4 regions of the Streptomyces sp. NPDC048288 genome follow, and region 1 is predicted to be linked to each of the others. Evidence: riboswitches for the same ligand, from Rfam matches in the RefSeq annotation. Region 1 holds a riboswitch; each other region holds the start of a gene.
What was found. Region 1 has a riboswitch for cyclic di-AMP ahead of ACGFZS_RS36750 (C40 family peptidase). Riboswitches for the same ligand answer to the same signal wherever they lie in the genome.
Positions count from the first base shown of each region.

Region 1 (7,537 bases):
ACCAGCTCCGGGCAGCGCACCCTGGATCCGTACTCGAAGCTGCTGGAGGAGCGGATCGTCTTCCTGGGCACGCCGGTGGACGAGACCTCCGCCAACGATGTGATGGCGCAGCTGATGTATCTGGAACACGCGGCTCCGGAGCGGGACATCTCGCTGTACATCAACTCTCCGGGCGGGTCGTTCAGCGCGATGGCCGCGATCTACGACACGGTCCAGTACGTCACCTGTGACGTGGAGACGATCTGCCTGGGGCAGGCCGGGGCGTCCGCCGCCGTGCTGCTCGCGGCCGGCGCGCCGGGCAAGCGGTCCGTGCTGCCGGGCGCCCGTGTCGTGCTCCAGCAGCCGTCGCTGCCCGAGCCGGTACAGGGCCAGCCGAGTGATCTGGTCATCCGGGCGGCGGAGTTGGAGCGGGTCCGCACGATGCTCGAAACGATGCTGGTCCGGCACACCGGGCGCACCCCCGAGCAGATCCACCAGGACCTGGAGCGGGACCTGGTGCTGGACGCGCGGGAGGCGCTGGCGTACGGGCTGGTGGACCGGGTCGTGCCCACCCACCGGACCTCGCGCGGCCTGCCGGACGCGGGGTGATCCGGCGATGCTGCCACCGGAGCTGCCGCCGCTGCCCGCGCTGACCCGCGCCGAGGGCGAGTTGATCGACCGTTACCTGGACGTGGTCGACCTGCTGGGCCGGATCAACCCGGCGCAGAACGAGGACACCTACCGCGGGCTGCGCGCCGCGCAGGCGCTGGTGCGCGCCGCGTCCGAGCTGCGTGACGCGCTGGCGCTGATGCACGGGCGGGGCGAGACGGAGCTGCACGGGGACACGCTGGCACGGGCGTTGCGGGTGCTCGACGGCGAGCGCCGGACCGCTCGCGTCGTACTCCCGCCGGACTGCGTACGGTGACCGCCGCAGAGGCCGGGCGGGGCACGTCGACGCCCTGTCCGCGCCGGAGTTGAAACGGCCCAACGGGGTTACCCCCGTTCGGCGGAGCGTGGCGTGGTTTTACCTGACCGACAGGGCCGCTCGGTACGCCCGTTCGAGAGTGCCCGCCGAGTGCTTCTCCGCAGGTCCGGGGCTACGCAGGGCAGTTGACGAAGAATCGAACACAGTACTGTCCACCCGAACGGGTGGGTGGTGAGTAACCCCACAAATCCCCGATTCCATTGGGATTTTCGGACACGTGTGAGTGAAGATCCCTGTCTGACGACAAGCCCCCGCCACAGCGGCGGGGCGGTCCGGGCGGACGCCGAGTCCTGCCGCCGCCCGGATTGACCCGTCGACAGAAGTGCATCGGCAGGAGTGGAGGACCCAAGCACGACGGGTCGCCGGGACGGTCACACCATGACCGGGCCGAGCAGCCCTTGGGGTGAAGCCGTGGTGACACGGCCGGGCAACTTCGCCAGCCCGAATCCGACAGGTCATCCTTCACAGGCGGCTGACGAAGGGTTGCGCATGACCGCGCTCAATCGCGTTCCGTCGCTCATGGTCCGGGCCGGTACGGCCTCGGCGCTGACGATCGCCGCCGTGGGCGGCTCGATCGTGATCCCGGGGGTCGCCTCCGACGCCTCGGCCGCCACGATGGGGACCAAGGCGCTTCAGGTCGCCGCGTCCAAGAAGGGCAAGCCCTACAGGTGGGGCGCCACCGGACCGAACCGGTTCGACTGCTCCGGGCTGACGCTGTACTCGTTCAAGAAGGCGGGCAAGAAGCTGCCTCGTACGGCGGCCCAGCAGTACAACAAGACCCGTCACATCTCGGCCGGCAACCGCAAGGCCGGGGACCTGGTCTTCTTCCACTCGGGTTCCAGCGTCTACCACGTCGGCATCTACGCCGGGAAGGGAAAGATCTGGCACGCCCCGAAGACCGGGGACGTGGTCAAGCTCCAGAAGATCTGGACGAAGAGCGTCTGGTACGGCCGCGTCAGCTGACGCACCCACCGGCCGGCCGGCAGGAACTCGGGGCTACGGTTCCTGCTGGCCGGCGGTGGTGACGGTGCCGGCCGGGACGGTCCAGGGGAGTTCGATGGAGACGGTCTTGCCGCCTTCGCGGGTGGGGCGTACGCGGAGTTTGCCGCCGCATTCGGCGGTCAGCCAGCGGATGATGACCATGCCGCGGCCGTTGTCCTGCTGGACCGCGGCGGGAAGTCTCTTGGGGAACCGCGGATGACTGTCCGTGACGCCGATGCGCAGGTGTTCGTCGCGGTCGAGGATCATGTCCACCGTGAAGGTGGGTGACTGTCCGAAGGTGTGCTGTACGGCGTTGGTGGCGAGTTCGGAGACGATGAGGCGGATGGTGTCCGCGGTCTCCGTCTCCGGTGGCAGTCCCCACTCCGCGAGGACGTCGAGCACGTAGGAGCGGGCCGTGGAGACCGAGGCGGGATCGCTCGGCAGAGTGACGGATGCTTCCAGGTGGTCTGCCATGGCGAGGTCGTCCCTTTCCTCGGGACCGGAGTCCGACACGGTGCGGAAGGTTCGAGTACGGTCCCGGACTGGTGCTTCTTCGTCAGACTGCCATTACCGGGCCGGTCAGGGGAGCGATCCACCAAGATATGCATATATCTGTCGCTCAAAGCGGTGAACTCTGCGACCTCAGACCGTATTTGGGCGGCTCGGAAGGAGTAAGGAGTAGCCCATGCAGAACGGTCCCGCGGTACGCCGCCGGAAACTGGGCGCCGAACTGCGCATGCTGCGCACCGGTGCGGGTCTCACGAGCGGTGAGGCCGCCCGTCTGGTGGGCTGGCATCAGTCGAAGGTGAGCCGGATCGAGACCGGCGCCAGCGGTGTGAAACCGGCCGATGTGCGGTTACTCCTCGACGCCTACGGAGTCGTCGAAGGACAACTGCGGGAGTTGCTGCTGGTGTTGGCGGGGTCCGAGGACACGGCCGGGCGGCACCACTGGTGGCACGCCTATCGGGGGGTGCTGCCGCCCGCCTACCGGGATTTCATCAGCCTGGAATCGCAGGCCGGGGCGATGCGCACCCTGGAGACCCTGGTCGTCCCGGGGCTGCTGCAGACCCCCGAGTACGCGCGTGCCGTGACCCGGGTGGCCGCCGACGGGCTCGACGACGAGGCCCTGGACGCCCTGGTGGAGGTACGTCTGGCCAGGCAGGACGTGCTGCGCAACGATCCGCCGCTGGAGCTCAGCGCGGTGCTCGACGAGGCGGTGCTGCGCCGGGAGGTCGGCGGCCCGGGGGTGATGACACGGCAGCTGGCGCGGCTGGTGGAGGCGGCCCGGCTGCCCCAGGTACGGCTCCAGGTGCTGCCGTTCGCGGCCGGCGCGCATATCGGCATCACCGGGCCTTTCGTAATCTTCTCATTTCCGAGCACTTCTGATCTGGATGTGGTTGTTCTCGACCAGTTGACGAGTAGCCTCTACCTGGAGCGGAAAGAAGACCTCCAGGCCTACGCGGAGGCCTTCAACACCCTTCAGATCCACGCCCTTTCGCCCGAGGACTCGTTGGATTACATCGCCGGGATACAGGACGGCGCGTAAGGAGGCACCATGACTGCACTGCCTCGGAACGTACCTTCAAGTGCTGATCTGCACGGATTGCGGTGGCTGCGCAGCAGCTACAGCACCGGTGCGAACAACTGCGTGGAGACGGCACGGCCGCACTCCGGCCCACCGGCCGGACTGCTCGCCGTACGCGACTCCAAGAACCCGGCCGGGCCCGCGCTGCTCTTCTCCCCCGAGAGCTGGGCGGGTTTCGTGGCCGCGGTCAGCGACTGATCGGCGCTCCCCGCTGATCAGGTTGCGAACAAAACTGATCAGTACGCAACTGAATCCGTAATCGACTCCGTATCCGCATCCGAGCGCAGCCCGGCCGTGTCACGCCGACTCATGGTCGTGTTTCGCCGATCACACGTACAGCGCGTTCGATCTCGGCCCCGGAGAGGTCCGCGCGGGCGGTCAGCCGCAGCCGTGAGATGCCGTCCGGCACGGAAGGCGGACGGAAGCAGCCCACGGCCAGGCCTGCCGTACGGCAGTCGGCCGCCCAACGCACGGCCCCCTCCGGGGACGGTGCCCGCACGGAGACCACCGCGGCGTCCGGCCGTACCGCTTCCAGGCCCGCGGCGGTCAGCCGTGCGTGCAGGTCGGCGGCCACCTCGCGGGCCCGGGCCGCCCGCCCGGGCTCGCGTCGCAGCAGCCGCAGGGCCGCGAGGGCCGCTCCCGCCGCGGCGGGGGCCAGGCCGGTGTCGAAGATGAAGGTGCGGGCCGCGTTGACCAGGTGGTCGATCACCCGGGCCGGTCCGAACACGACCCCGCCCTGGCTGCCCAGCGACTTGGAGAGGGTCGCCGTGACCACCACGTCGTCGGCGCCGGAGAGCCCGGCCGCGTACGCGGCGCCCCGCCCGCCGTCCCCGAGGACCCCGAGCCCGTGCGCGTCGTCGACGAGCAGCCCGGCGCCGCGCTCCCGGCACGCCGCGGCCAGCCCGGCCAGCGGCGCCGCGTCCCCGTCCACCGAGAACACCGTGTCGGAGACGACCACCGCGGGTCCCTCGTGGGTGCCGAGCGCCTTGCGCACGGCGTCCGGGTCGGCGTGTCCGACGACCTGGGTGGTGCCCCGGGCCAGCCGGCAGCCGTCGATCAGGGAGGCGTGGTTGAGCGCGTCGGAGACGATCAGGGAGCCGTGCGGGCCGAGCGCGGTGACGGCCGCCAGGTTGGCTGCGTAGCCGGAGGAGAAGACCAGGGCCGCCTCGAACCCGCTGAATTCGGCCAGCTCGCGCTCCAGCTCGGTGTGGAGCTCGGTGGTGCCGGTCACCAGCCGGGAGCCGGTGGAGCCGCCGCCCCAGGTCCGGGCCGCCTCGGCGGCGCCCGCGGCGATCTCCGGGTGGTGGGCGAGACCCAGGTAGTCGTTGCTCGCCAGGTCCAGCAGCGGCGAGTCGGCGGGGCGGGGGCGCAGGGTCCGGACGAGTCCGGCGCGGCGGCGCTGTTCCGCCTGTCCGTCGATCCAGCCGAACGCCATGACCCCTCCGGTGATTTTGTAGGCAGTGGACAGACCCTAGCGGGACGACCGGTCACCCACTGTGTGGCAATACCCACACGTCGAACTGACAGGGTTGTGCAAACTCTCCTTGGCCCGGAGCAGCCTCGTAGTACAGGATCGGCTCTCATGGACCTGCTGAACACGCTGGTGGACAAGGGGCTTCGGCGCGAGCTGCCGACCCGCGAGGAAGCGCTCGCCGTTCTGGCGACCTCCGACGACGACGTGCTCGATGTGGTGGCCGCGGCCGGCAAGGTGCGCCGGCAGTGGTTCGGCCGGCGCGTGAAACTCAACTACCTGGTCAACCTCAAGTCCGGTCTGTGCCCGGAGGACTGCTCCTACTGCTCGCAGCGCCTCGGCTCCACGACCGGGATCCTGAAGTACTCCTGGCTGAAACCCGACGAGGCCTCCAAGGCGGCCGCCGCGGGCCTCGCCGGGGGCGCCAAGCGGGTCTGCCTGGTGGCGTCCGGGCGCGGTCCGACCGACCGGGACGTGGACCGGGTCGCCGGCACCATCAAGGCCATCAAGGAGCAGAACGAGGGCGTCGAGGTCTGTGCCTGCCTCGGCCTGCTCTCCGACGGCCAGGCGGAGCGGCTGCGCGAGGCGGGCGCCGACGCCTACAACCACAACCTCAACACGTCCGAGGGGACGTACGGGGACATCACGACCACCCACACGTACGCCGATCGGGTGGACACGGTCAACAAGGCGCACGCGGCCGGCCTGTCCGCCTGCTCCGGTCTGATCGCCGGTATGGGCGAGAGCGACGAGGACCTGGTCGACGTGGTCTTCTCGCTGCGCGAGCTGGACCCGGACTCGGTGCCGGTCAACTTCCTGATCCCGGTCGAGGGCACCCCGCTGGCCAAGGAGTGGAACCTCACCCCGCAGCGCTGCCTGCGCATCCTCGCGATGGTGCGGTTCGTCTGCCCCGACGTGGAGGTCCGCATCGCGGGCGGCCGCGAGGTCCATCTGCGCACCATGCAGCCGCTCGCGCTGCACCTGGCCAACTCGATCTTCCTCGGCGACTACCTGACCACCGAGGGCCAGGCCGGGCAGGCCGACCTGGAGATGATCGCGGACGCCGGGTTCACCGTGGAGGGCGCCGACGAGGTGACGCTGCCCCAGCACCGGGCCGAGGTCCAGGGTGCCGGCTGCGGATCGCACGCCGGGCAGGCCGACGCCGGATGCGGATCGGGCGGCTGCGGCTCCCACGAGGACGTCTGCGGTACGGCTCCGGTCAACGAGCCGCGCACCGACCTGGTCGCCGTCCGCCGCCGGGGTGCCGGAACGGATCTCGCGCCCAATGCCTGACCTGAGCGTCCCCGAGCTGCTGGACCTGGACCGCCGGCACGTCTGGCACCCGTACGGTCCGATGCCCGGCCGGGCCGAACCGCTCGTCGTGGAGTCGGCGAGCGGGGTCCGGCTGCGGCTCGCGGACGGCTCGGGCGACCTGGTCGACGGCATGTCGTCCTGGTGGTCGGCGATCCACGGCTACAACCACCCGGTGCTCAACGAGGCCGCGCGCGAGCAGCTCGGCCGGATGAGTCATGTGATGTTCGGCGGGCTCACCCACGAGCCCGCCGTCCGGCTGGCGAAGCTCCTTGTCGACATGTCGCCGGACGGACTCGAACACGTCTTCCTCGCCGACTCCGGTTCGGTGTCGGTCGAGGTCGCCGTGAAGATGTGCCTGCAGTACTGGCGCTCCCTCGGCCGCCCCGCGAAGCAGCGCCTGCTGACCTGGCGCGGCGGCTACCACGGCGACACCTGGCAGCCGATGTCGGTGTGCGACCCCGAGGGCGGGATGCACGACCTGTGGTCCGGGGTACTGCCGCGCCAGGTCTTCGCGGACGCGCCGCCGGCGGAGTACGAGGAGTCGTACGCGGACCACCTGCGCTCCGTGATCGAGCGGCACGCGCACGAACTGGCCGCGGTGATCGTGGAGCCGGTGGTGCAGGGCGCGGGCGGGATGCGGTTCCACTCCCCCGCCTATCTGCGGGTGCTGCGCGAGGCCTGCCACGCGCACGACGTGCTGCTGGTGTTCGACGAGATCGCGACCGGCTTCGGGCGCACGGGTGCGCTGTTCGCGGCGGACCACGCGGCCGTCACCCCGGACGTGATGTGCGTGGGCAAGGCGCTGACCGGCGGTTATCTGACGATGGCGGCGACGCTGTGCACGCCCCGGGTGGCCGAGGGCATCTCGCGGGGCGAGGTGCCGGTGCTGGCCCACGGGCCGACGTTCATGGGCAACCCCCTTGCGGCCTCCGTGGCCTGCGCCTCGCTCGGGCTGCTGCTCGGCCAGGACTGGCTCGGCGAGGTCAAGCGGATCGAGTCCGGCCTGCGCGACGGACTCGCGCCCGCGCGGGACCTGCCCGGCGTCCGGGACGTCCGGGTCCTCGGCGCCATCGGGGTCGTCCAGCTCGACCACGAGGTCGACATGAAGTCCGCGACGGACGCGGCGGTGCGCGAGGGCGTGTGGCTGCGGCCCTTCCGCGACCTGGTCTACACGATGCCGCCGTACGTCACGGGTGACGCGGACGTGGCACGGATCGCGCGC
Region 1 is NZ_JBICZD010000012.1:111,359-118,895, forward strand. Features, by position in the region: gene ACGFZS_RS36740 (ATP-dependent Clp protease proteolytic subunit) at 1-588, shown strand, start outside; gene ACGFZS_RS36745 (hypothetical protein) at 596-904, shown strand; cyclic di-AMP (ydaO/yuaA leader) riboswitch at 1,266-1,450, shown strand; gene ACGFZS_RS36750 (C40 family peptidase) at 1,454-1,927, shown strand; gene ACGFZS_RS36755 (ATP-binding protein) at 1,961-2,419, opposite strand; gene ACGFZS_RS36760 (helix-turn-helix transcriptional regulator) at 2,631-3,491, shown strand; gene ACGFZS_RS36765 (DUF397 domain-containing protein) at 3,501-3,728, shown strand; gene ACGFZS_RS36770 (8-amino-7-oxononanoate synthase) at 3,838-4,965, opposite strand; gene bioB (biotin synthase BioB) at 5,113-6,294, shown strand; gene ACGFZS_RS36780 (adenosylmethionine--8-amino-7-oxononanoate transaminase) at 6,287-7,537, shown strand, end outside.

Region 2 (7,537 bases), on a different contig from region 1:
GGGTTCGGGATGGGCGAGGCCACCGCGCAGATGGCCGCCGAGGACCCGGGCACCGACATCCTCGCCGTGGACGTGCACACCCCCGGGCAGGGCAACCTGCTCAACCTCGCCGACCAGCAGGGGCTGTCCAACGTCCGGGTCGGCAACGGCGACGCGATCATCCTGCTGCGGGAGATGCTCACGCCCGACTCGCTCGACGGGCTGCGCGTGTACTTCCCCGACCCGTGGCCCAAGAAGCGGCACCACAAGCGGCGGCTGATCCAGCCCGAGTTCCTCGACCTGGCCGCGACCCGGCTCAGGCCCGGGGCGGTCGTGCACTGCGCGACGGACTGGGAGCCGTACGCCGAGCAGATGCTCGACGTGCTCACCGCGCACCCGGAGTTCGAGAACACACAGGCCGAGGGCGGTTTCGCGCCACGTCCCGGGCACCGGCCGCTGACCCGTTTCGAGGGTCAGGGACTGGACAAGGGACATGTGGTGAACGATCTGCTCTTCCGTCGCGTACAGCATCGGGTGCGGCAGAGCGAGCAGCACCGACTGGAGTCACCTCGTTAGGGTCGATGCCGTGGCCAGCTACCCGCCGCCGTACCCGTCGTATCCGACGTATCCGCCACGTCCGCCGTATCCGCCGGACCCCGCCGGGGACGGTCTGCGCCATCCCCGCTGGTGGCAGCGGCGCTGGGTGCGGTACGGGGCGCTGAGCACGCTGCTCGCCCTCTCCGGGCTGGTCATCCTGGCGCTGGTGCGGGAGCAGACGGGCACGGAGGGTTTCCTCGTCGGGCTGGGGCTCGCCGTACTGCCCGTGCCGCTGCTCATAGCCGCGTTCCGGTGGCTCGACCGGGTCCAGCCGGGGCCCTGGCGGAACGTGCTGTTCGCGTTCGCCTGGGGGGCCTGCGCGGCCGCGCTCATAGCCATCGTCGCCAACAGCTTCGCCACCCGCTGGATAGCGACGGCCACCGCGGATCCGAGCAGCGCGGACACGCTCGGGGCGACGGTGATAGCGCCGATCGTCGAGGAGTCGGCCAAGGCCGCCGCCGTGCTGCTGGTCTTCCTGTTCCGCAGACGGGACTTCACCGGGATCGTCGACGGGGTGGTGATCGCCGGGGTCACCGCCACCGGGTTCGCGTTCACCGAGAACATCCTCTACCTCGGTACGGCCTTCGGGACCGACCAGCTGACCGGTGGCACCGGGATCGCCTCCGTCACCGCCGCGACCTTCTTCGTGCGCATCGTCATGTCGCCCTTCGCGCACCCCCTGTTCACCGTCTTCACCGGCATCGGCTTCGGCCTCGCCGCGCTCTCCACGGACCGGCAGCGGACGCGGCGCACCCTGGTGCCGGTCGCCGGGCTGCTGTGCGCGATGAGCATGCACGCGTTCTGGAACGGGTCCTCGACGTTCGGGCAGTTCGGGTTCTTCGCCGTGTACGGCATGTTCATGGTGCCGATGTTCGGGCTGCTGACCTGGCTGGCCGTCTGGACCCGGCAGCGGGAGCTGCGGACCGTGCGCGAGGAGCTGCCGGCGTATGTGTACGCGGGGTGGCTGGGGGCGGCCGAGCCGTTCGTCCTCGGGTCGATGCGGGCGCGTCAGATGGCCCGGGAGTACGCCGCCTACCACTTCGGCAAGCCGACGGGGCGGGCGGTCGCCGAGTACGAGGCGTACGCGACGACCCTGGCGCTGCTGCGGCGCCGGGGGCAACGGGGGCGGGCCGGGGCCGACTTCGTGGTCCGCGAGCGGGAGCTGCTGGCCGAGCTGTGGAACCGGCGGGAGCTGGTCCGCCCGGCCCTGGAGTACGCGGCCCGGACGGCGGCGCCGAGCGGATGGCCGGGGTACGCCGGCTATCCGGCGCCGGCCTACGGGGGCCCGGGGTGGTACGGGACGGCGGTGCCGTACCCCTCGTACAACCCTTACCAGACGTAGTACGGCCGGTACGGCCGGTGGGCACCGCAAGAATCCACCGCCACGGTGCCCGTGAGGCTGCCGTCAGGCCGAGGCCGCCGTCAGCCTGGTGACCTCCTCGTCCGTGAGGTGCAGGTCCGCCACGCCCAGCAGGGCCGGGAGCTGGTCCAGGGTGCGGGCCGAGGCGATCGGGGCCGCGACGGTGGGCTGGGCCGCCAGCCAGGCGAGGGCGACGGTGGGGACGGGGGCCGAGTGGGTCTCGGCGATCTCGTCCAGGGCGGCGAGGACCCGCCGGCCGCGCTCGGACTCCAGGTACTGGGCGGCGCGGCCCGCGCGGGCGCTGTCGACCGTCGTGCCGGGACGGTACTTGCCGGTGAGGAAACCGGCGGCCAGGGAGAAGTACGGGACCGCGGCGAGGCCGGTGCGGGAGGCCAGGTCCTGGAGGGGGCCCTCGTAGGTGTCGCGGGAGACCAGGTTGTAGTGGGGCTGGAGGGCGACGTACCGGGCGAGGCCCTCGCGGTCGGAGAGGTCCAGGGACTCCTGGAGGCGCTCCGGCGTGATGTTGGACGCGGCGATGTGCCGGACCTTGCCCGCCCGCACCAGCTCGTCGAGCGCGCCGATGATCTCCTCGACCGGGATCTCCGGCTTGTCGAAGTGCGTGTAGTAGAGGTCGATGTGGTCGGTGCCGAGGCGGCGCAGGGAGGCGTCGGCGGCGGCCTTGATGTTGGCGGCGGACAGGCCGGGGTACTCGGGGTGCTGGCTGACCTTCGTCGCGATGACGATGTCGTCGCGGTTGCCGCGCGCCGTGACCCACTTGCCGATGATCGTCTCGGACTCGCCGCCCTGGTTGCCCTCGATCCAGGCCGTGTAGGAGTCGGCGGTGTCCACGAAGTTGCCGCCGGCGGCCGCGTAGGCGTCCAGGACGGCGAAGGAGGCGGCCTCGTCGGCGGTCCAGCCGAAGACGTTGCCACCGAGGGCGAGCGGGAAGACCTCGAGGTCGGAGGAGCCGAGTTCGCGAAGAGCAGTCATGCTCTGTATCAACGCGGGCCGCCCCGGCAGGCCATCCCGGCGCAGTACGAAGGTTTCGTAAACAGGCGCACGGGCGTCCCGCAGGGAACATCGCACGGGCGCCCCGCCGGGAACATCGGACGGCTGTCCGGCCGGAAACACCGCACGGATGTCCGGCCGGAGACACCGGACCGGCGGCCCGGACGCCGGGGGGTTGTCGTCGGGGCCGCCGGGGATCCCGGGGTTCGTGGTTCGTGGTTTGTGGTTCGTCGGGGGGGGGTGACCCGTTACGGGTTGAGGCCCTTGCCGCGCAGCCAGGTCATGGGGTCGATGCCGGTGGCCTGGCCGCCGGGGTGGACCTCCAGGTGGAGGTGCGGGCCGGTGACGTTGCCGGTGGCGCCCACGCGGCCGATGACATCGCCGGTGGCGACCTTCTGGCCGACGGAGACGCTGATCGACGACTGGTGGCAGAACCACAGCTCGGTGCCGTCGTCCAGGGTCAGGATCGTGCGGTAGCCGTAGGAGCCGGCCCAGCCCGCCTCGGTGACCGTGCCGCCGTGGACGGCCTTGATGAGCGTGCCGGTGGGCGCGGCGAAGTCGAGCCCGGTGTGGTAGCCGGAGGACCACATGGAGCCGGCCTGGCCGAAGGTGCCGGTGATCGTGTACGAGACGACCGGCAGCGTGTACTGCTTGGCCAGCGCGGCGAGGCGCTCCTTCTCGGCCTTCGCCTTGGCGTCGGCCTCGGCCTGCTCCTTGGCGTCGGCGGCCTTGGCGGCCGCCGCCTTCACCGCCTTGGCCTCGGCGTCGTAGACCGCCTTGTCGGCGGCGGCCACGGCCTTGGCGCTGGCCTTGGTGTCGAGCTGGTTCTGCTGCTGCTCGGCCTGGGCGATGATCCGGCTGCGCAGCGCCTCGCCGGCGTCGGACGAGGAGGAGTCCGCGTCGGTGGCGGTCGTCGCGGTGGTGACGCTGCTGAGCGCGGTCTGGGTGGCCTGGTGGCCGCCGCCCTCGCCTAGCAGGGAGTCGACGGACGACGGCAGGTCGGGCAGCGAGATGGAGACCGGCGGCTTGCCGGTGTTGGCGCTGGCCATGCCGCCCGCGCCGACGGCGGCGATGACGCCGACGCCGAGCACCGTGGAGCTGCGGGCGAGTCCGCCGCCCTTCTGCTTGGCGACGCGGTGCCGGCCGCGTGTCTGGGCGAGGGAATCCTCGGTGGGGTTCCACTCCTCCCAGGGGCCCTCGTCGGTGCGGTAGCTGCCGTAGCCGAAGGTGTCGGGTTGACGCTGGCTGGGCACGAACGGGGCTGTCGGAGCAGGCCGGTTGGACGCCACGCGGGCGCACTCCTTTCCTTCCGTCGCCTACCGGGTTAGCTGACGGGTTCGGAGCGGGAAGGTCTCCTACGCGCGTATACCGGCCGATTCCTACCGGCGGCAGCCGTGCGATTCACCCCAAGGTGGTGGTTCCCCGGTTCCCTTGCGGGATTCGGCGCGTGCGCGCGGAGCCGTCGCGGGTGACGGCTGGGACGACCGCGCTGCGTTATCGAACGTTAATAGACCCGGCTGTCAGATTCCAAGCTGTTCTCCTTGATCATTAAGCTTTCAAAGCATGGACTTACCAGCCACGACAGGTCAAAAACGGTCGAGTTGACCAGGCCTCCTGCTCAACACAGGAGTCACACACGTTTTGATGGTGACTCAGACGTTATGCGCAGGGCGGTCGTCCGGCCACCCTGTGTCACCTGCGACGGGCCCGGACATGACTCAGGGCCGGAATCCTTGTTCTTGGATTCCGGCCCTGAGTCATCAGTAGCGGGGACAGGATTTGAACCTGCGACCTCTGGGTTATGAGCCCAGCGAGCTACCGAGCTGCTCCACCCCGCGTCGGTGAAACCAGCATACGCCATCAGAAGCACGGGAGTCACACGGGTTAAAACCGGTGGGGTCCGCGGGGCCTCGGCTCCACACCTCCGCTCAGCCCGGCAGATGCCCGTTCGGTGCCTTCGCCGCGCTCTCGTACTCCGGCAGTACCAGCACCCGCACCCCCGCCTCCCGCAGCATCCCCGTCCCGTCGGCCGCGGTCACGAACGTGTCCGGCTCGCGCCACGCGGTCAGCACCCGCCGCACCCCGGCCCGGAGGATCAGCTCGGCGCAGGGGTGCGGGCGGGAGGCGCGGTGGGTGCAGGGTTCGAGGCTGGTGTAGACGGTGGCCGTGGGCAGGCGGGGGTCGGCCGGGGGGATCTTGGCCAGGGCCGCCTCCTCGGCGTGCACCACCGGGTCGCCGGCCTCCCGGGAGTGGCCGCGGGCCAGTTCCGTGCCGTCGGCCGCGACGACCACCGCGCCGACGCTGAACGCGGTCCGGGACGGCGGGCACTCGGCCGCCAGCTCGCAGGCGAGCCGCAGCCACGCCCGGTCCGCGGCGGACACCGACGCGTCCGCGCCGGGGGCGGTGGGCTCGTAGCGCATGAGGACGACGTCCTCGATCCGGCGGGTCTCGACCAGCCGCAGCCGCCCGCCCTGGTAGCCGCCCGGGCCGAACAGCCGGGGTGCCTTCGGGTCGCCGACGAGGAGCGGGGCGAGGACCAGCTGGAGTTCGTCGGCCAGGCCCTGCTGGAGGAGCTGGGTGTGGACGGTGCCGCCGCCCTCGACCATGAGGCGCCGTACGCCTCGTACGTCGTGCAGGTGCTCCAGGAGCGAGGGCCAGTCGAGGTCGGCGCCGAGGGGGACCACGTCGGCGGCGATGCCGAGGGCGCGGGCCCGCCGCGCGCCCTCGTCCGTCGTGTACACGGTCTTCTCGCCGCCGGTGTGCCAGAACCGCGCGTCCGGGTCGAGGTCGCCGGTCGCGGTGACCGTGACCTTGAGGGGGTACTCGGGCCGGCCGGCGGCGGTCCGGGCCGCGCGCCGCTCCGGGGAGTTGACCAGGAGCCGCGGGTTGTCCGCGCGGATGGTGCCGGCGCCGATCAGGATGGCGTCGACGGAGGCCCGCACCTCGTCGACGCGGTCGAAGTCGGCCGGGGAGGAGAGCAGCAGTCGGTCGGGGCCGGTGTCGTCGAGGTAGCCGTCGAGGGAGACGGCGGCGGACAGCAGGACGTGGGGGTACGGCATCGGACGCGCTCACTCTCGGCGGCGGGCTGTGAACTGGACGCTTGGTTAAAGTTTGAAACAAACCTACACTGGGTGTATGACGACTCGCTGGCTCACCTCGAAGGAGCAGCGCGCCTGGCGCGCGTACATCGCGGCGACGCACCTCCTGGAGGACGCGATCGACCGGCAGCTCCAGCAGGACGCCGGCATGCCGCATCTGTACTACTCGATCCTGGCCAACCTCTCCGAGGCGCCGGAGCGCAAACTGCGCATGACCGACCTCGCCGAGAAGTCGAAGATCACCCGGAGCCGGCTGACGTACGCCGTGACCCGGCTGGAGAAGGACGGGCTGATCCGGCGCGAGGACTGCCAGTGGGACAAGCGGAGCAGCTTCGCCCTGCTGACCGACGCGGGCATGGCGGTCCTGGAGCGCACGGCGCCGGGGCATGTGGAGACGGTGCGGGCGGCGGTCTTCGACCATCTCTCCGAGGAGCAGGTGGACCAGCTGGAGGAGATCAGCTCGGTGATCGTACGGGCGCTGGAGGGGGCCGAGACCCCGCGGCCGACGTCCGACGAGGTGCCCTGGCGGCGGCGGTCGTCACCCTGTTCCGGTTCGTGAACCCGGAATTCGCGAAACCGTACGGAAATCTGTTGCTTCAAATTTAAAGCATGAGGTAGGGTTCCAGCCGTGGATCTGCTTCAAATCTGAAGCAGGAGCCCGCGACGTCCCGTACCGGGACAGCCGTCCTGCACCCGGACACTGGAGAACCCGATGACCGACCACCCCGCCGCCACCCAGCGCGCCCGCGTCCGGGTCCCGCTGCGCTTCAACGACGGCTACGGCGTCGACGCCGAACTCGTCACCTTCCATGGCCTGACCGACGGCCAGGAGCATGTCGCCGTCGTCCTCGGCGACCCCGCCCCCGGCGCCCTCCCGCTGGTCCGCCTGCACTCCGAGTGCCTGACCGGCGATGTCTTCGGCTCCGCCCGCTGCGACTGCGGACCCCAGCTGCGCGAGGCCGTCGAGCGCATCGCCGAGCGCGGCGGCGTCCTGCTCTACCTGCGCCAGGAGGGCCGGGGCATCGGCCTCTACAACAAGCTCGACGCCTACGCCCTCCAGGACCAGGGCCTGGACACCTACGAGGCGAACGCCGCCCTCGGCCTGCCCGAGGACGCCCGCGACTACACCGCCGCCGCCCAGATGCTGTCGGCCCTCGGCATCGACGAGCTCGACCTGCTCTCCAACAACCCGGACAAGGCGGAGCAGTTGCGCGGCCTCGGGATCACCGTCCGCGACCGCGTCCCGACCGGTGTCTTCAGCACCGCCCACAACGTCCGCTACCTGCGCGCGAAGGTCCTGCACACCCAGCACACGCTCCCGCTGGGCGAGTTGACGGAGCTCAACGCGGGCTGAGCCCGGCCACGGCCCGGCACGGTCCGGCCGGATGTGCTAGCAACGAAGGCACACGCACCCCCCGGTGAAGGAGCCTTGGTGGACGACCAGCTGGCACGCGTTCTCGACGACCTCCACCGCGAGGGACGGTCCCACGACGGC
Region 2 is NZ_JBICZD010000002.1:1,054,744-1,062,280, reverse strand. Features, by position in the region: gene trmB (tRNA (guanosine(46)-N7)-methyltransferase TrmB) at 1-555, shown strand, start outside; gene ACGFZS_RS11235 (PrsW family intramembrane metalloprotease) at 566-1,918, shown strand; gene ACGFZS_RS11230 (aldo/keto reductase) at 1,982-2,926, opposite strand; gene ACGFZS_RS11225 (M23 family metallopeptidase) at 3,193-4,233, opposite strand; cyclic di-AMP (ydaO/yuaA leader) riboswitch at 4,241-4,400, opposite strand; tRNA gene ACGFZS_RS11220 (tRNA-Met) at 4,709-4,782, opposite strand; gene ACGFZS_RS11215 (dihydrofolate reductase family protein) at 4,873-6,003, opposite strand; gene ACGFZS_RS11210 (MarR family transcriptional regulator) at 6,080-6,601, shown strand; gene ribA (GTP cyclohydrolase II) at 6,755-7,396, shown strand; gene ACGFZS_RS11200 (O-methyltransferase) at 7,475-7,537, shown strand, end outside.
Region 2: another riboswitch for cyclic di-AMP. It lies ahead of ACGFZS_RS11225 (M23 family metallopeptidase); the one in region 1 lies ahead of ACGFZS_RS36750 (C40 family peptidase).

Region 3 (7,537 bases), on a different contig from region 1:
CACCGAGAAGTACTTCAACACCAGCAGCACGGTGGCGAACAACCCGTACCACTACGCCAAGACGGTCGCCGAACGCGCCGCCTGGGCCGCCGAGGCGGCCCAGGACCGCTGGCGCATGGTCTCGATCAACCCCGGCCTGATACTGGGCCCTTCCCTCACGCCCGCCTCCGAGTCCGGCAGCCTGTTCCTGCTGGACGAGCTGTTCAGGGGCTACTTCTGCTACGGCGCCCCGGACTTCAGCTTCACCACCGCGGACGTCCGCGACGTGGCCGACGCGCACATCGCGGCGGCGGAGAACCCGGCGGCCGGGGGCCGGTACATCGTGGCCAACGAGACGATGACCTCGTTCCACGAGATGTCGCGGATCATCCGCACCCGCCACCGGTGGGACCCGCGCCTGCCCCGCACCGCGCTCCCGCACGGTCCGGTACGGGTCCTCGGCCCGCTCTTCGGCCTCACCCAGGACTACATCGCCAAGCACCTCGGCATCCGCTTCCGCGTCGACAACGGCCGGAGCGTGCGCGAACTGGGCCTGGTCTACCGGCCGGTCGAGGAGACCCTCCTGGACCACCACGAGAGCTGGCGCTCGCGGCGCCGGAGGGTCTGACCTCGGTGGCCCGGGTCCGGCCTCGGCGGGCAGGGGGTCAGGCCGGGCGGACCACCCGGTGGATCGCCGACTCCCCGGCGTTGTAGATCGACTCCTCACGGATCGACGCACCCGGGCTCGGCGCGTGGATCATCATGCCGCCACCCGCGTAGATCCCGACGTGGCTGTCGTTGTCGAAGAAGAAGACCAGGTCGCCCGGTTCGACGGCGGCCAGTGTCATCGGGGTGCCGGCGAACGCCTGGTCCGCCGCGCCGCGCGGCAGCGTCACCCCGGCGGCGCGCCAGGCCGCCTGGGTCAGGCTGGAGCAGTCGTACGACTCCGGGCCGGTCGCCCCCCAGACGCACGGCCGCCCGATCTGCGCCTGCGCGAACGCCAGCGCCTTCATCGCCTTGCCCGGCTCGGCCGGGGCGACGGCCTGCTGGGGGAAGCCGACGGCAGCGGCGAAGGCGCCGGAGGCGGCAGGGGGTGCCGCAGCCGCGGGGGGCGCGGTCGGCAGCGGGGTGGTGGGGAGCGGAGCCGTGGCGACCGGGGCGGCGGTGGCCATCGGCACGACGGGCGCGGTCGGCGCCGTGGCGTACGCCATCGTCGCCCACGGCGGGTCCGGCACAGCCATGGGCATCGGCGCGGCGGGCACGACCGGCGCCGGGGCGGCGGCGTAGGCGGCGGCCGGGGGCTCCATACCGACGGCGTAGCCGCCCAGGTCGGCGCCGGGTGCCGCGAAGTAGGCCCCGGTGCCGGGGTCGACCTGAGGCATGGCGGCCATGGCAGCGGCGGGGGCGGCCGTGGCGTACGCGGCGGCCGGGTAGCCGGGGTCGGCGGCGACCGGGTAGCCGAGGTCGGCGGCGACCGTGTAACCGAGGTCGGCCGCGACCGGGGGCGCGCTCGCGTAGGCGGCGGTCGCGTTCGGCGCCATGGCCTGGTAGGTCCCGGCGTCCATCGGAGCCGCCATGGGCGCGACGGGGGCCGCAGCGGCGTACGCGGCGGCCGGCTCCGACGGGCCCGCGCCCGGGTAGGCACCCGCGTCGGGCGACGTCGGCATCGGGAACGAGCCCGTGGCGCCCGGGGTCATGATCCGGAAGGAACCGCTGTCCCCCGGTGACGGGGTCGGGACACCGCCCATGTCCATGGGCCCGGCGGCCGGGTAGGAACCCGTACCGCCCGGGGTCATGACCCGGGAGCCGCTGGTGTCCATCTGAGGCATGGCCTGGGTGGCGGGGGCGCTGCCCGGGCTCATGACGCGGGAGGCGGCGGCGTCCATCGGGGGCATCTGCTGGGGCGTGCCCGCACCGCCCGGGCTCATGACACGCGCGGCGCCCATGTCCACCGGAGGCATGACCTGCGTCGCGGGGGCACTGCCCGGGCTCATCACCCGGGAGGCGCCGAGGTCCATCGGGGGCATCTGCTGGGGCGCGCCGGCACTGCCCGGGCTCATGACGCGGGAGGCGCCCGTGTCCACCGTGGGCATGACCTGCGTCGCGGGGGCGCTACCCGGGCTCATCACGCGCGAGGCGGCGGCGTCCATCGGGGGCATGGCCTGGGGCGCGCCCGCACCGCCCGGGCTCATGACGCGCGAGGCGCCCATGTCCACGGGGGGCATGACCTGGGTCGCGGGGGCGCTGCCCGGGCTCATCACGCGGGAGGCGGCGGCGTCCATCGGGGGCATCGGCTGGGGCGTGCCCGCACCGCCGGGGGCCATGCCGCGGGACGCGCCGGCGCCGGCCGGGTTCCTGCGCTGGGGGGTGCCGGCGCTGGGGGACATGATGCGGAAGGTGCCGGTGTCCGAGGGGGACACGACGGGGATGGTGCCGGTGTCCGACGGGGTCGGCGCCGGGAGCCTGCCCGGGCCGGCGGGCGCGCCGGACCCGAAGGAGCCGCTGTCGGTGCGCTGGGCCGGGATGCCCATGGCGGGGGCCGCCCACTGCTGCTGCGCCGGGGCCTGGGGCGCGGAGACGCCCCACGAGATCTGCTGCTGCGCGATCTGCTGCCGCGCGGCGGGGGCCGCTTCGAGCGCCGCCACCGCACGCTGTCCGGTGCGCTGGGACAGCAGCTCACGGGCCTTGGCGATCTTGAGCTGGTTCCTGGTCTTGGAGGTGCCCGGCGCGGCCCGCTGCGGCGCGGCGGCGGACAGGGCCTTGGGCGGGCTCGACGGCCCGGCGGGCAGCGCGGCGGCGGGCCCGGCCGTCAGCTCCAGCTTCGGGCGCGCCGGCAGCTCGCGGACGACCTCGATCTCGGTCTGCCCCGACGGTCCCGCGGTCAGCTCCAGCCGGGACGGACCGGAGCCCTCCAGCTGGCCGAGCAGGTCGGCGGCCATGGAGCTGACGGGCCGGCGCGGGCCGGGCCGGCCGGGCATGCGGTCGGAGGGCAGCGCGGCGGGGACACTCGGCCCCAGCCTCGAACGCGCGCCGTCGAACCACTCCCGCGCGATGTTGTCCAGCCCCGGATCGTCACGGCGGGGCCGCTTGAACAGCGGGACACCGCGTGAGCGCGAGCCTCCGCTCATCGCACGGGTGGCGTTGTAGTTCCCGGTGGCGTTCTCGGCCTGGTCGTAGAGGTTGTTGATCCGCTGTCGAACCTCGTCACGGCTCTCGGACGCCATGGGGGTCGTGCTCCTTCCGTACTCCGCCTACCGGGTTAGCTGTCGGGTTCGGGCGTCGAATCCGGAAGGTATGCCCTACGGCCCTTGCCCTTGTGGGCAGTTGGCCGATTCACCCCAGTGATCGGTTGGGTCCCCGGCTCCGGATCGCCCCACGAGGGCACCGGACTCGGCGGAGGCCGCGCGGCCCGACGGGATTCGCCGGGGGGAGCCGAGCGGCTTACCCGTCAACTTAGCCAACTTGTGTCACTCGTGTGAAGGTTGACGTGCGTAATGTCCGATACGTATTTGTGATGTTCGTCGTACTGTTCGGTATGGGGCTGCGCGGGGCGGCATTTCGCGCATCCGCAGATCACAGTCGTACGACGACCAGGGCGGTGTCGTCGGTCGCGCCCTCCGGCGGCAGCAGCTCCCAGAGGACGGCATCGGCGAGATTTTCCGGGTCCAACTCGCGGTGTGCGGCGAGGGATCGGGTGAGCCGGGCGAGCCCGGTGTCGATGTCCTCGCGGCGGCGCTCGATGAGTCCGTCGGTATAGAGGACAAGGGTGGCGCCGTCCTCGAACGCGGTGACGGCCTGCGGGCGCGGTCGCGGATCGGGGCGGGCGTCGAGCGGGGGATCGGTGGCCCGGTCGAGGAGTTCCACCCGTCCGCCGGGGTGCAGCAGGGCGGGCGGCGGATGCCCGGCGCTGCTGTAGGTGACCGTGTGGCGGGCGAAGTCGACGAACGCCGTCACGGCGGTGGCCGACTCGGCACCGTCGATCACATGCGCGTACCGCCCCAGCACGCCGAGCGCCTGCGCCGGGCCTTCGGCCACCCGGGAGACCGCGCTGAGCGCACTGCGCAACTGCCCCATGACACAGGCCGCTTCGAGCCCGTGCCCGACCACGTCGCCGACCGAGACGCCGATGCGGTCGCCGCTGACCAGGTCGACCAGGTCGTACCAGTCGCCGCACACGTGCAGCGACCCGGTGGCCGGCCGGTAGCGCACCGCCGCCCGGTGGTGCTCCAGCTGCCGGGGCGCGGGCAGCATCGCCTCCTGCAGGGCGACCGCCACCTCGCGCTCCCGGGCGTGCGCCTGCCGCAGCCGTTCGTTGATCTCCTGCAGTTCGCCCGCGCGCCGGTACAGCTCGGCCTCCAGGACCTGGGTCCGGCCGTCGCCGACGGTCCGGCGCGCCCGGATCAGCTCGGTGACCTCCTCGACCCGGTGCACCAGCAGCACGACCTTCCCGTCCGGGCCGAGGACCGGCACGTTCACCGGGCTCCAGTAGCGCTGCTCCCAGTGCCCGGGCCGGTCGGGGAGCTCCACGTCGTACCGCTGCAGGGCCATGGTGTCCCGCTCGCCGGTGGCCAGCACCCGCAGCAGTGAGGTCTCCAGGTTGCGCATGCCGGTCGCGGTGCTGTCGTTCGGGTTGTCCGGGAACACGTCGAAGAGGTACCGGCCGATCATGTCCTCGCGCTTGCGCCCGGCCATGCGCAGGAACTCCTCGTTGGCGTCCGCGTACACCAACTCGGGGGTCAACAGGGCCACCATCCCGGGCAGTGTCTGGAACACCGCCGCGTAGTCGATCTCCGCCGCACTCATGACAGGGTCACCTCCCCGCCGTTTTCGCACCAGTTTCCCATGAAATATAAAAATCGCGCGGCGCGATCCGGACTCCTGGTGAATACCCTCTGCGGTCAGTCGGTCACTCCATGATGATGCTTCCTGTGAGGTCACCGTGAATTTCTGAGGCCGTTGAACACGGCGGCGCCGCGGTCCGTATGAAGCCGGGGATTTCCATGCCCGGCCGCCCACGACCACGCAGGGGTACGACCGTGAGTACGACCTTGAGACGCAACAGGCGCAGACGACCGACCGGTGCACGACGCGCGACCTTCGCAGCGGTCGCGCTGATGCTCGGCGGGGGAGGGCTGGTCGCGGTGAACGTCTACGCGTCGGCCACCGAGGGCGGCTCGGACCAGCAGCCCTGGCAGGGCCAGGTGTTCTCCGCGCCCACGGTCTACTGCCCCGACGTCGGCAGCGAGTTGACGGCGGTGCCCGACGGGGCCCGGTCCGACGTCGACCGTGAACTCGCCGAGCTGGACCAGCAGATCGCGGCCGCCTACCAGCAACTCAAGGAATCCGCCGCGGCGATCGAGCAGAACCCCGGCCTCGCCGACCAGACGATCATGAATCCGCTGAAGGAGAAGCGGTCCGGGACGCTCGGCCGGATCGCCGACGCCATCGGCCGCGAGGGCGACCGCCCCCAGGGCCTCGACGACCTCGCCGCCTGCACCCTGCGCTCCTCGAACCAGGACGGCGAGCAGTCGGCGGCACCCCAGGACAGCGCCACGCCCGGTCAGGGCGGCAACGGTCCGGTCGCCGCCGACTACGCCGACATCACCACCGTCCAGCCCAATGTGCGGACCCCGGCCGAGCAGTCCGGCGGCTCCACCGGCACCTTCGCCTCCAGCTGCGGCGTCAACGCGAACGGCCTGTTCAACTCGGACAACGTGATCGTCGCGCCCGGTGTCTCCAACGGCGCCCACCACTTCCACGACTACATCGGCAACCAGTCCAACAACGCCTTCGCCAGCGACCAGGACCTCGCCGACGCCGACACCACCTGCGTCGACCAGGGCGACAGGTCCACGTACTACTGGCCGGTCCTGCGGCTGCAGAACGGCAAGCAGGAGCGGGACGCCGACAAGCCGGGCGGTGGCACCGAGGGCAACGCCGGACAGATCGTCACGGCGAAGGAGGTCACGCTCACCTTCGAGGGCAACCCCACCTCCAAGGTCACCGAGATGCCCCGGCTGCTGCGCATCATCACCGGCGACGCCAAGGCCTTCGTCAACGGCCCCACCAACGCCAACGCCTCCTGGAGCTGCACCGGCTTCGAGGACCGCCAGCTCAAGGACAAGTACCCGCTCTGCCCCGCGGGCAGCGACGTGGTGCGCACGTTCAGGTTCCAGAGCTGCTGGGACGGCCGGAACATCGACAGCGCCAACCACCGCACCCATGTGGCGTTCGAGGCCGCGGACGGCAGCTGCCCGGCCGGTTTCGAGGCGATCCCGCAGCTGGTGCAGCGCATCGTCTACGACGTCGACGCGCCGAGCCTCCAGGACGGCGGCCGTACGGTCCCGCTGTTCGCGGTGGACTCGTTCCCCGAGCAGCTGCACAAGCCGGTCACCGACCACGGCGACTTCATCAACGTCTTCGACGAGAAGCTGATGCGGGAGATGGTCGACTGCATCAACTCCGGCCGGACCTGCGGGGCGGGCGCCGACCAGCAGGAGCCGCCGTCGCAGAGCGCCGAGCCCACCCCGAGCGAGACGGCCGGGTCCGGCGACACCCCGCCGGCCGAGTCGGCGACCCCGGTCACCCCGCCGAGCGAGCCGGAGAGCCCGGCCGAGAACCCCAGCGAGAGCGCCCGGCCGTCGGAGCCGCCGGCGGACCCGCCCGCCACGCAGACCACGCCCGGCGACACCGGGCTGCCGAGGGTCTACGCGAGCGCGTCCCCCAAGAAGTCGTCCGGCACCGGATCGGGCACCTCGGGCGACGCGGGCGGCGGTGCCATCAGCCGGCCGACGCAGCGGCCCGACACCGAGACGCCGACCAGCGGTGCCGTCGCCGCCCCGGCGGGCCAGGAGACCTCCCCCACCGCACCCATCGCACCCCAGACGGAACCCCAGACCCAGCCCCAGGCGGTCCAGGGCGGGCTCGCCGACACCGGCGCCCACCTCTGGCCGGCCGTCTTCGGCGGACTGCTGCTGGCCTCCGGGTTCGTACTGCTGTGGCGCACCAAGCGGGGTGGGGTCTGACCCCTCACCGGGTGCGCAGCGTGTCCTGGGCGAGCTCGAACGCGGGGAGCATCTCGTCGTGCTCCGCGCTGTCGAGCCCGCCCAGGTGCAGCACCACGGGGCCCTGGGGTGTGACCACCGCCAGGGCCGACTCCGTCTTGCTCCCGCCGAGGAGCTTGCTGGTCTGGACGTAGTCGACCCGCACCCCGGCGAGTCCGCCCGCCGTGAAGGTCCGGTACCGCGCCCGGCCGGCGCCGTCCTCCGCGGCCACGAAGGCCCTGAGCACCGCGCGGGCGTCGCCGCCGCCCGGCTTCCCGGTCGACACCCGCAGGAAGCCGATGGCTCCGGCCGGCTTGGCGTCGATCTCGCAGACGAGGGTCACCGGACCCTGGCGCAGCAGGCTCTTGGCGAGGTCACCGTCCGGGCCGCCCGAAGCGACGGCACCCAGCCCGTCGACGGCCTCCGCCTGCCAGCCCACGGCGATGTCGAAGGTGACCGGCAGCGCACAGGCCGAACCGGCGGCACCGACCGTCCCCGCGCTCTCGGCCGCCCCG
Region 3 is NZ_JBICZD010000004.1:560,781-568,317, forward strand. Features, by position in the region: gene ACGFZS_RS17945 (NAD-dependent epimerase/dehydratase family protein) at 1-607, shown strand, start outside; gene ACGFZS_RS17950 (NlpC/P60 family protein) at 645-3,203, opposite strand; cyclic di-AMP (ydaO/yuaA leader) riboswitch at 3,212-3,385, opposite strand; gene ACGFZS_RS17955 (PP2C family protein-serine/threonine phosphatase) at 3,553-4,782, opposite strand; gene ACGFZS_RS17960 (DUF1996 domain-containing protein) at 5,094-7,004, shown strand; gene ACGFZS_RS17965 (lipoprotein) at 7,009-7,537, opposite strand, start outside.
Region 3: another riboswitch for cyclic di-AMP. It lies ahead of ACGFZS_RS17950 (NlpC/P60 family protein); the one in region 1 lies ahead of ACGFZS_RS36750 (C40 family peptidase).

Region 4 (7,537 bases), on a different contig from region 1:
AGACCAGGTCCGGGGCGAGTTCCAGGGCCTGCGGCACCTGGTCCGCCACGATCTGGTCGAGCAGTTTGCCGCGCACGGCGAGGTTGGTGTAATCGAAGTCGCCTTCGGGCTGCCGGTCCGACAGCAGTACCGCGAACCGGTCGGCCCAGCCGACGAACGCCCCGTCGGGGCCGGGGTCGCCCACGCCCTCGGTGAAGCTGTCCCCCACCGCCACGTACGACCCGATCACTGATGCAATGTCACTCTTCGAATCGTCTGCCACATCGGACCATGATTCCCCTTGAGGTGTGACCTACGCGACCGTAATAAGGGGTTGACGATCGGTGAGATAAGACACTCTTAAATACTTCGCCAAGCCTGGAATAAGGCCCCCATCAGGGACGTTGACGGGTTGATCGCCAGACCCGGAAGTCACTGATACGGAAGTGGCTCCATGTGGTCCGAAACGCGAAGTGCCCACCCGTGTAAGGCTCCGGGTCGGTGTAGTCGAACACCGGCCGGCCGTTGTTCCACCACTGCACGGTCGAGCCGTCGGAGACGATCCGGACGCGGTTCGGTTCGTTCGCTACGAGCAGCGGCTCGGTGTAGTCGTAGATCAGCGGCCGGACGCCGGGTTCGCCGACGTAACGGCGCAGCCGGGTGGTGGTGTTGTAGTTGGCGCCGAAGCCTGCGTAGTAGGTCGTGAGGTAGTCGTACTCGGCGAGGGCGCCGCCGCGCGGGGTGGCGAACAGGTCGTCCGGGGAGCGGACGTCGGTGGCGTTCCAGAAGTTGTTGAGGTCCGACACCCGGTCGTCGGGACCGCCCGCCGAGACCGGGATCGCGGTGTACTCCAGGACGTACGGCCCTTCGAACCGGCGCCGGAACCAGACGGTCGCGCCGGCGGGCACGTCGACCTCCAGGATCCCGTGCGACGCGGTAACCGAACCGCCCTGTTCCAGTTCGACGAACCACTGGCCGAGGCCGTGGCGGAAGTCGTCGTGGGCGAGCAGCCGGCGGTGCCGGGGCGCGGCGCTCGCGGGCGCGGCGGGAGCGAGGGCCGCGAGGGCGGCTCCGACGGTTCCGGCGGCCAGGGCTCCGAAGGCGCGGCGGGTGGTCGTCATGCGCGGGATTCCTTCCGGCGGGGCGACAGTGACAGTGACATGACAGCGCAGGAGGCGGACATGGAAAGCGCTTGCATGCAACGGGATCACTCTGCCGCCGCACCGCCTTCGTTGTCGATGCCCTGAACACTCCCGCCACGAGAACGCAACGTGCCGAAGGCCGGACCCGGGGATCGGGGGTCCGGCCTTCGGAGTGTGCGGCAGGGCGGCGGGGCGTCGGATCAGCCGACGGCGAGACCCTTGGAGCGGAGGTAGGCGACCGGGTCCACGTCCGAGCCGTAGTCGGGGGTGGTGCGGATCTCGAAGTGCAGGTGCGGGCCGGTCACGTTGCCGGTCGCGCCGGAGAGGCCGACCTGCTGGCCCGCGGTCACGGTCTGGCCGACCGAGACGGAGAGGGCGGAGAGGTGGCCGTACTGCGCGTAGTAGCCGTCGGCGAGCCGGATGACGACCTGGTTGCCGTAGGAGCCGCCCCAGCCGGCCGTGACGACCGTGCCGGCGCCGACGGCCTTGACCGGGGTACCGGTCGGGACGACGAAGTCGACGCCCGTGTGGTAACCGCTGGACCACATGCCGCCGGCCACGTGGTAGCCGGTGCCGACGGTGGCACCGACGACCGGGAGGCTGAAGCCGGAGGCGTTCGCCGCGGAGGCGTCCGCGGAGGACGACGAAGAGGACGAAGGGGATGAAGAAGACGGCGCGGGCGACGAGGAGTCGGAGGCCCGCGCCTCGGACCGGTAGCCGGAGTCCGTGGTGTCGTCCGTCGTCGTGGCGCGGCGGCCGTCGAGCGTGAGCTTGAGACCCGGGTGGATCAGCGAGGGGTTGTCGCCGACGGCCTGCCGGTTGTCGGCGTAGAGCCGGTGCCAGCCGCCGCTGACGTTCTGGTCACGCGCGATCTTCGAGAGATAATCGCCGGGGACCACCGTGTAGGTGCGGTGCGCGGAATGCGCGGCGGCGGACTTCCGTACGGCCGCCGTCTTCTTCATTGCCGACTTCTGGACGCCCGGCAGCGACTGCGCGGCCTTTTCGGGAACGGACTGCGCGGTGGCCGCGTGGGCGCCGGCGGCCCCCATGAGCGGCAGCGCCAGCGCGGCGCCGCCGGTTCCGGCGACGGCCATCGAGCGGGTGAATCGCTGGGCCTTGGGACGGCGGTGCTTACCCTTCGCGGGCATGGCGCGTTTCCTCTCCGGCGCCTGCGGGGTGAGCTGTCGGGTTCGGGCTGGAGCTGCCCGGCCACACGGGAACGCGTGACTACACCCCTAGCCGTCCCGGGAACCGGAACAGGCGGTCATACCTGGTGGGTCCCCCGCTCCTGCCGGGCACGGGTGAGTGTGTGTGGGGACTCCGGACGGCGGCAGGATTCGGCGTTCCGTCCGGATGCGTGGCGAACGTAAGCGAGCAGGACGCACCCGGACAAGCGACTGGTTCCCTCTGTCCGAGTTTCGCTTGATCCGTTACGGGACATCACGGTCACCCTCCGTGAATTCCATCGGCCCGCGTTTATCAATTCCTCAGCGAAAGCCGAGAATTACGTGAACATGACGCGCGACGGACGGTCACGAATATGACGCTCCTCACGCACTCGCCCATCACTCCCCTTTATTCCAGAGCGAGTTGGAATGAAGGGGAGCGAAGACGCCAATTCGGACAGAAGACTCAGATGCGTCGCAGCCGGAGAACCGTCGCATCCAGGTCGCCCTTCAGGCCGGTGCGCAGACCGTGGTGCAACAGAACGGCACCCCGGTGCACTTCGCCCGTTTCGCGGCATTCGTACGACGCGGTCGGGTCGAGCCCCCGCAGCCGCAGCGCCGGCGCCGGCTCGCCGTAGCTCTGCGCCTGGAGCCAGGCGAGGACGACCGTCTCGTCGCCGAGGGTGTACTGCACGGCGCTGAGCCCGCCGGTCGGCGGCCGCAGCCGGAACTGGTCGCCGCGCTGCACCAGCGGCCGGATCTCCTTGTAGAGCTCCACCCAGCGGCCGGCCTCGGCGAGCTCCTCCTCGGTCCACTGCGAGAGGTCGCCGCCGACGCCGAGCGCACCGGCCATGGAGCTGACGAACCGGAAACGCAGCGAGCTGACCCGGCCGTTGAGCTGGTGGTTCGGGCTGTCGGTGACCCAGGCGGACATCACCCGCGCGGGGTGGATCTGGCTGAAGCCGTGCTGGATGGCGAGCCGGTCCAGCGGGTCGGTGTTGTCGGAGGTCCACACCTCGTCGGTACGGCTCATGATGCCGAGGTCGATCCGGCCGCCACCGCCGGAGCAGGACTCGATGGCGACGTTCGGGTGGGCCGCGCGGATCCGGTCGAGCAGGGCGTACAGCCCGCGCACGTGGTCGACCCACAGACGCTGCGGGTAGGGCTCGCCGGGCCAGCCCGCGTCGGTGAAGCAGCGGTTGAAGTCCCACTTGACGTAGTCGATCGAGGCGCTGGACAGCAGGGTGTCGAGCTGCTGCCAGAGGTACTCCTGGACGTCCTCGCGGGCGAGGTTGAGGACGAGCTGGTTGCGCAGCTCCGTCCGCTTCCGCCCCTGCTGGTACTGGACCCAGTCGGGGTGGGCGCGGTACAGGTCGCTGTCCGCGTTGACCATCTCGGGCTCGACCCAGATGCCGAACTGCATGCCGAGGGCGTGCACATAGTCGGCGAGGGGCTTGAGGCCCTTCGGGAAGCGGTCCGGGTTGGGGGTCCAGTCGCCGAGGCCCGCGCGGTCGCTGGTGCGGGCGCCGAACCAGCCGTCGTCCACCACGAACAGTTCGACGCCGATCGCGGCGGCCCGCCGGGCGAGGGTGGCCTGCTGCTCCTCGGAGATGTCGAAGGTGGTGGCCTCCCAGGAGTTGAACAGCACCGGCCGGTCGCGGTCGGCGTCCGGGATGACGTACGCCCGCTGGTAGGCGTGCCAGGCGCGGCTGGCCCCGCCGAAGCCGCCGTCGGTCCACAGGGCGGCGAAGACCGGGCTGGTGTACGACTCGCCCTCGGCCAGCATCAGCAGGCCCGAGTCGTCGTAGCCGGCGCCGCCGGTGATCTGGACGCGCGCGTCGGGGAGTTGGGCGACGGCGATCCGCCAGGAGCCGGACCAGCCGAGGGCACAGCCCCAGACCTCGCCGCGCTCCTCGGTGGCGTCGGTGTCGAGGGCGACCCAGGGCAGGTGCTGGTGGCCGGTGTGGCCGCGTCGGCTGCCGATGACCTTCTCGCCGTAGGTGAGCGGGGCGCTGACCAGCCGGGACTCGGCGGCCCAGCGGCCGTGCAGCTGGGAGAGCCGCCAGCCCTCGCGGTCGGGCAGGGTCCAGGTGGCGGGGTCGGCGCGCAGCAGCTCCAGGGGTGCGTGCCCCCCGTTGCCGACGGTCACCCAGCGCTCGACGACATCGCCGCGCATCCGGTAGTGCAGGGTGATGACGATCCCGTCGTCCGTGAAGCGCAGCCGGAGCTCGTCCTCCTCGACCTCGTACGCCTCGAAGGCCCACTCGGTGCCCCGGCGCTCCTCGGTGCGCACGGACAGCGCGGGGCGCACGAACCGGGGGCCGCCCTCGACCGGGTACTCCTCGCGGCCGTCCAGGGGGGACTCGAAGGCCCAGTACTCGGGCAGCGCGCGGGTGCTGAGCTCCTCGGCGTCGGCGAGCCGGATCCTGGGCCCCCAGTGCAGGTGGAGCAGTTCGTCGGCCTCCGTCAGATGCAGCGCGTAGCTGCTGCCGGGGCCCGACAGGAGCCAGGTACGACCGTTTTCGGCGATGTCCACCATCGAGAAACCTCACACAGGTGCCAACAGATCCGCTCAAGCACCAACATCATCAAGGTCTACCGGCCCCTGAGGCAACGCCTGTGGACAACTCATTGCCCGCGGAAACCGATGTCGTATGGTCGATCCAGTGCCCGTCGACGAGCAGCGCCGACGGGGCCGGCCGGGAGGAGCCCCCCGTGACGCAGCAGGTCCCGTCGACCGAGCCCGAGCTGGCCGGTGTGCGCAACTTCCGTGACGTGGGCGGCCTGCCGACGGTGGACGGGCGGCGGGTGCGGCCGGGCGTCCTGTTCCGCAGCGGGCACCTGGCGCACGCGACGGAGTCGGACGCGGAGTTCCTCGCCTCCCTCGGCCTGCACACGATCTTCGACTTCCGCAACGCGGCCGACCAGAAGCTGGAGGGCCCGGACGTCGAGCTGCCCGGCGTACGGAACCTGAACCTGCCGCTGACCGACCCGGCGCACGGGGCCGACTTCTGGAAGATGGTCCGCGAGGGCGACATCGAGCAGCTGCGCGCGCTCCTGGGCGACGGCAAGGCCGCGAACCGGATGGTCACCTCGTACCGCACGATCGTCAAGGACCGCACCGAGGAGCACTCGCGCGTGCTGCACGCGGTCGCCGAGGACAGCGTCCCGGCGCTGATGCACTGCGCGGCCGGCAAGGACCGGGCGGGCATCTCCATAGCCGTGACGCTGCTCGCGGTGGACGTGGAACGGGACGCGATCCTCGCCGACTACCTGGAGTCCAACGCCAAGCACCGCCGCTACAAGGTGCGGCGCAGCGGCGGCGGGGAGTCCGCGTACAGCCCCGAGGTGATGGAGCTGCTGAGCCCGCTCTTCGACGCCCGCGCGGAGTACCTGACGGCGGCCTTCGAGAGCATCGACGAGACCTGGGGCGACGTCGGGACCTACCTGGAGCAGGGCCTGAAGGTCACCCCGCGGACCCGGGAGCGGCTGCGCGAGCGGCTCCTCGACTGAGGCCGGGCGGGGGGCGGCGGCTCAGCCCTTGCCGCCGAGGGAGAACAGCAGATAGAGGAAGCCTGCCAGGACGTGCCCGACGGCGAGATAGATGACCAGCCGGATCCACAGGGACCGGGGGAACTTCTCCTCGATGTTGCTCACGGCAGCTCTCCAGTGATCGGTCCCAGGCACAGCGTGGCCGTGGGGCTCTGCAGCAGGGTGTGGACGAACAGGAGCTCGACCCCGTCCTGGTCCTCGGCGGCGAGCCGGTGCGGGGTCAGCGAGTCGAAGTGCGCGCTGTCGCCGGGCGCGAGCACGTGCGTGGTGTCACCGAGGCGCAGCCGGAGCCGGCCGCGCAGGACGTACAGCCACTCCTCGCCGGGATGCACCCGCACGATGTCGCCCTGGGAGCCGTACGGCACCCGGACGCGCAGCGCCTGCATCCCCCGGCCGGACGCCCCGGCCTGCCAGTACGTCCAGCCACCGGCGCGGGTCGGTTCCATGTCGCCGGCGCGCACGATCGCGTCCCGGTCGGCGGCGGTCTCACCGAGCAGTTCGGAAACCGTCGTACCGTAGACACGTGCGAGCGCGAGCAGCATCGGCAGCGAGGGCTGCCGCTGCCCGGTCTCCAGCCGGGAGAGGTGAGCGGGCGACAGCCCCGCGTCCCGGGCGGCGGCCTCCAGGGTGAGGCCGGCGCGGCGGCGCAGGGAGCGCAGCTGCGGGGCGACGGCGGGCAGGTCCGTGACCGGCCCGCCCGTGCCCTCGTCGTCGGAGGGGTTCATGCCTCCATTCAGCCGCACTTTTGCCTCTGCGGCAATTTCCTTGCCTCAGAGGCAAAAAGTCAGCGGTTGGCCACCGCCTGCTTGATCAGCGTCTTGCCGAAGTCCCACATCAGGCCGCCGCCGCTGTGGGCGTCGTCCATGACGTCCGTGAAGGCGTCCACGAAGCGGTCGACGTCCCCTTCGTCGACGATCAGCGGCGGGATGAGCTTGATCACCTCCAGGTGGTCGCCGGAGACCTGGGTGAGGATCCGGTGGCGCTGCAGCAGTGGTACGACGACCATCTGGGCGAACAGGCCCTTGCGGGCGGCCTGGAGCATGGTCCATCGGCTGCGCAGCTTCAGTGAGCCGGGCCGGCCGAACTCGATGCCGATCATCAGGCCCCGGCCGCGCACGTCGGCGAGCAGCTCGTACTTGTCGGTCAGCGCGACGAGCCGGGACTTGAGCTGCTCCCCCACGGCCCTGGCATGGGCCACGATCTGGTCGTTCTCCATGACCGACAGCACGGCGAGCCCGGCCGCCATCGCCTGGGCGTTGGCGCCGAAACTCGCCGAGTGGACCAGGACGCGGTCCATGGACGAGTAGACCTTCTTGAAGATCCAGTCCTTGCCGAGCGTGGCGCCGACCGGGACGTACCCGCCGGACAAGGCCTTCGCCACGCACACCAGGTCCGGCTCCACGCCCTCCTCGTGCTGGTAGGCGTAGAAGTCACCGGTGCGGCCGAGGCCCGTCTGCACCTCGTCGGCGATCAGCAGCGCCTTGTGCCGGTGCAGCAGCTCCTGGGCGGCGCGCAGATACCCGGGCGGGGCCTCGTGCACGCCCTTACCCTGGATCGGCTCGACGATCAGGGCGGCCACATCGCCCTTCTTCAGCTCCCGGGCGAGCGCGTCCAGATCACCGAGGGGAACCGCCGTGTCGGGCAGCAGCGGCGCGAATCCGTCCCGGAAGCCGTCCTCGCCGTTGACCGACAGCGACC
Region 4 is NZ_JBICZD010000007.1:339,138-346,674, reverse strand. Features, by position in the region: gene ACGFZS_RS26425 (SGNH/GDSL hydrolase family protein) at 1-229, opposite strand, end outside; gene ACGFZS_RS26420 (DUF6250 domain-containing protein) at 375-1,100, opposite strand; gene ACGFZS_RS26415 (peptidoglycan DD-metalloendopeptidase family protein) at 1,322-2,269, opposite strand; cyclic di-AMP (ydaO/yuaA leader) riboswitch at 2,275-2,435, opposite strand; gene ACGFZS_RS26410 (alpha-galactosidase) at 2,754-4,826, opposite strand; gene ACGFZS_RS26405 (tyrosine-protein phosphatase) at 5,003-5,800, shown strand; gene ACGFZS_RS26400 (DUF6126 family protein) at 5,822-5,944, opposite strand; gene ACGFZS_RS26395 (helix-turn-helix domain-containing protein) at 5,941-6,564, opposite strand; gene ACGFZS_RS26390 (aspartate aminotransferase family protein) at 6,624-7,537, opposite strand, start outside.
Region 4: another riboswitch for cyclic di-AMP. It lies ahead of ACGFZS_RS26415 (peptidoglycan DD-metalloendopeptidase family protein); the one in region 1 lies ahead of ACGFZS_RS36750 (C40 family peptidase).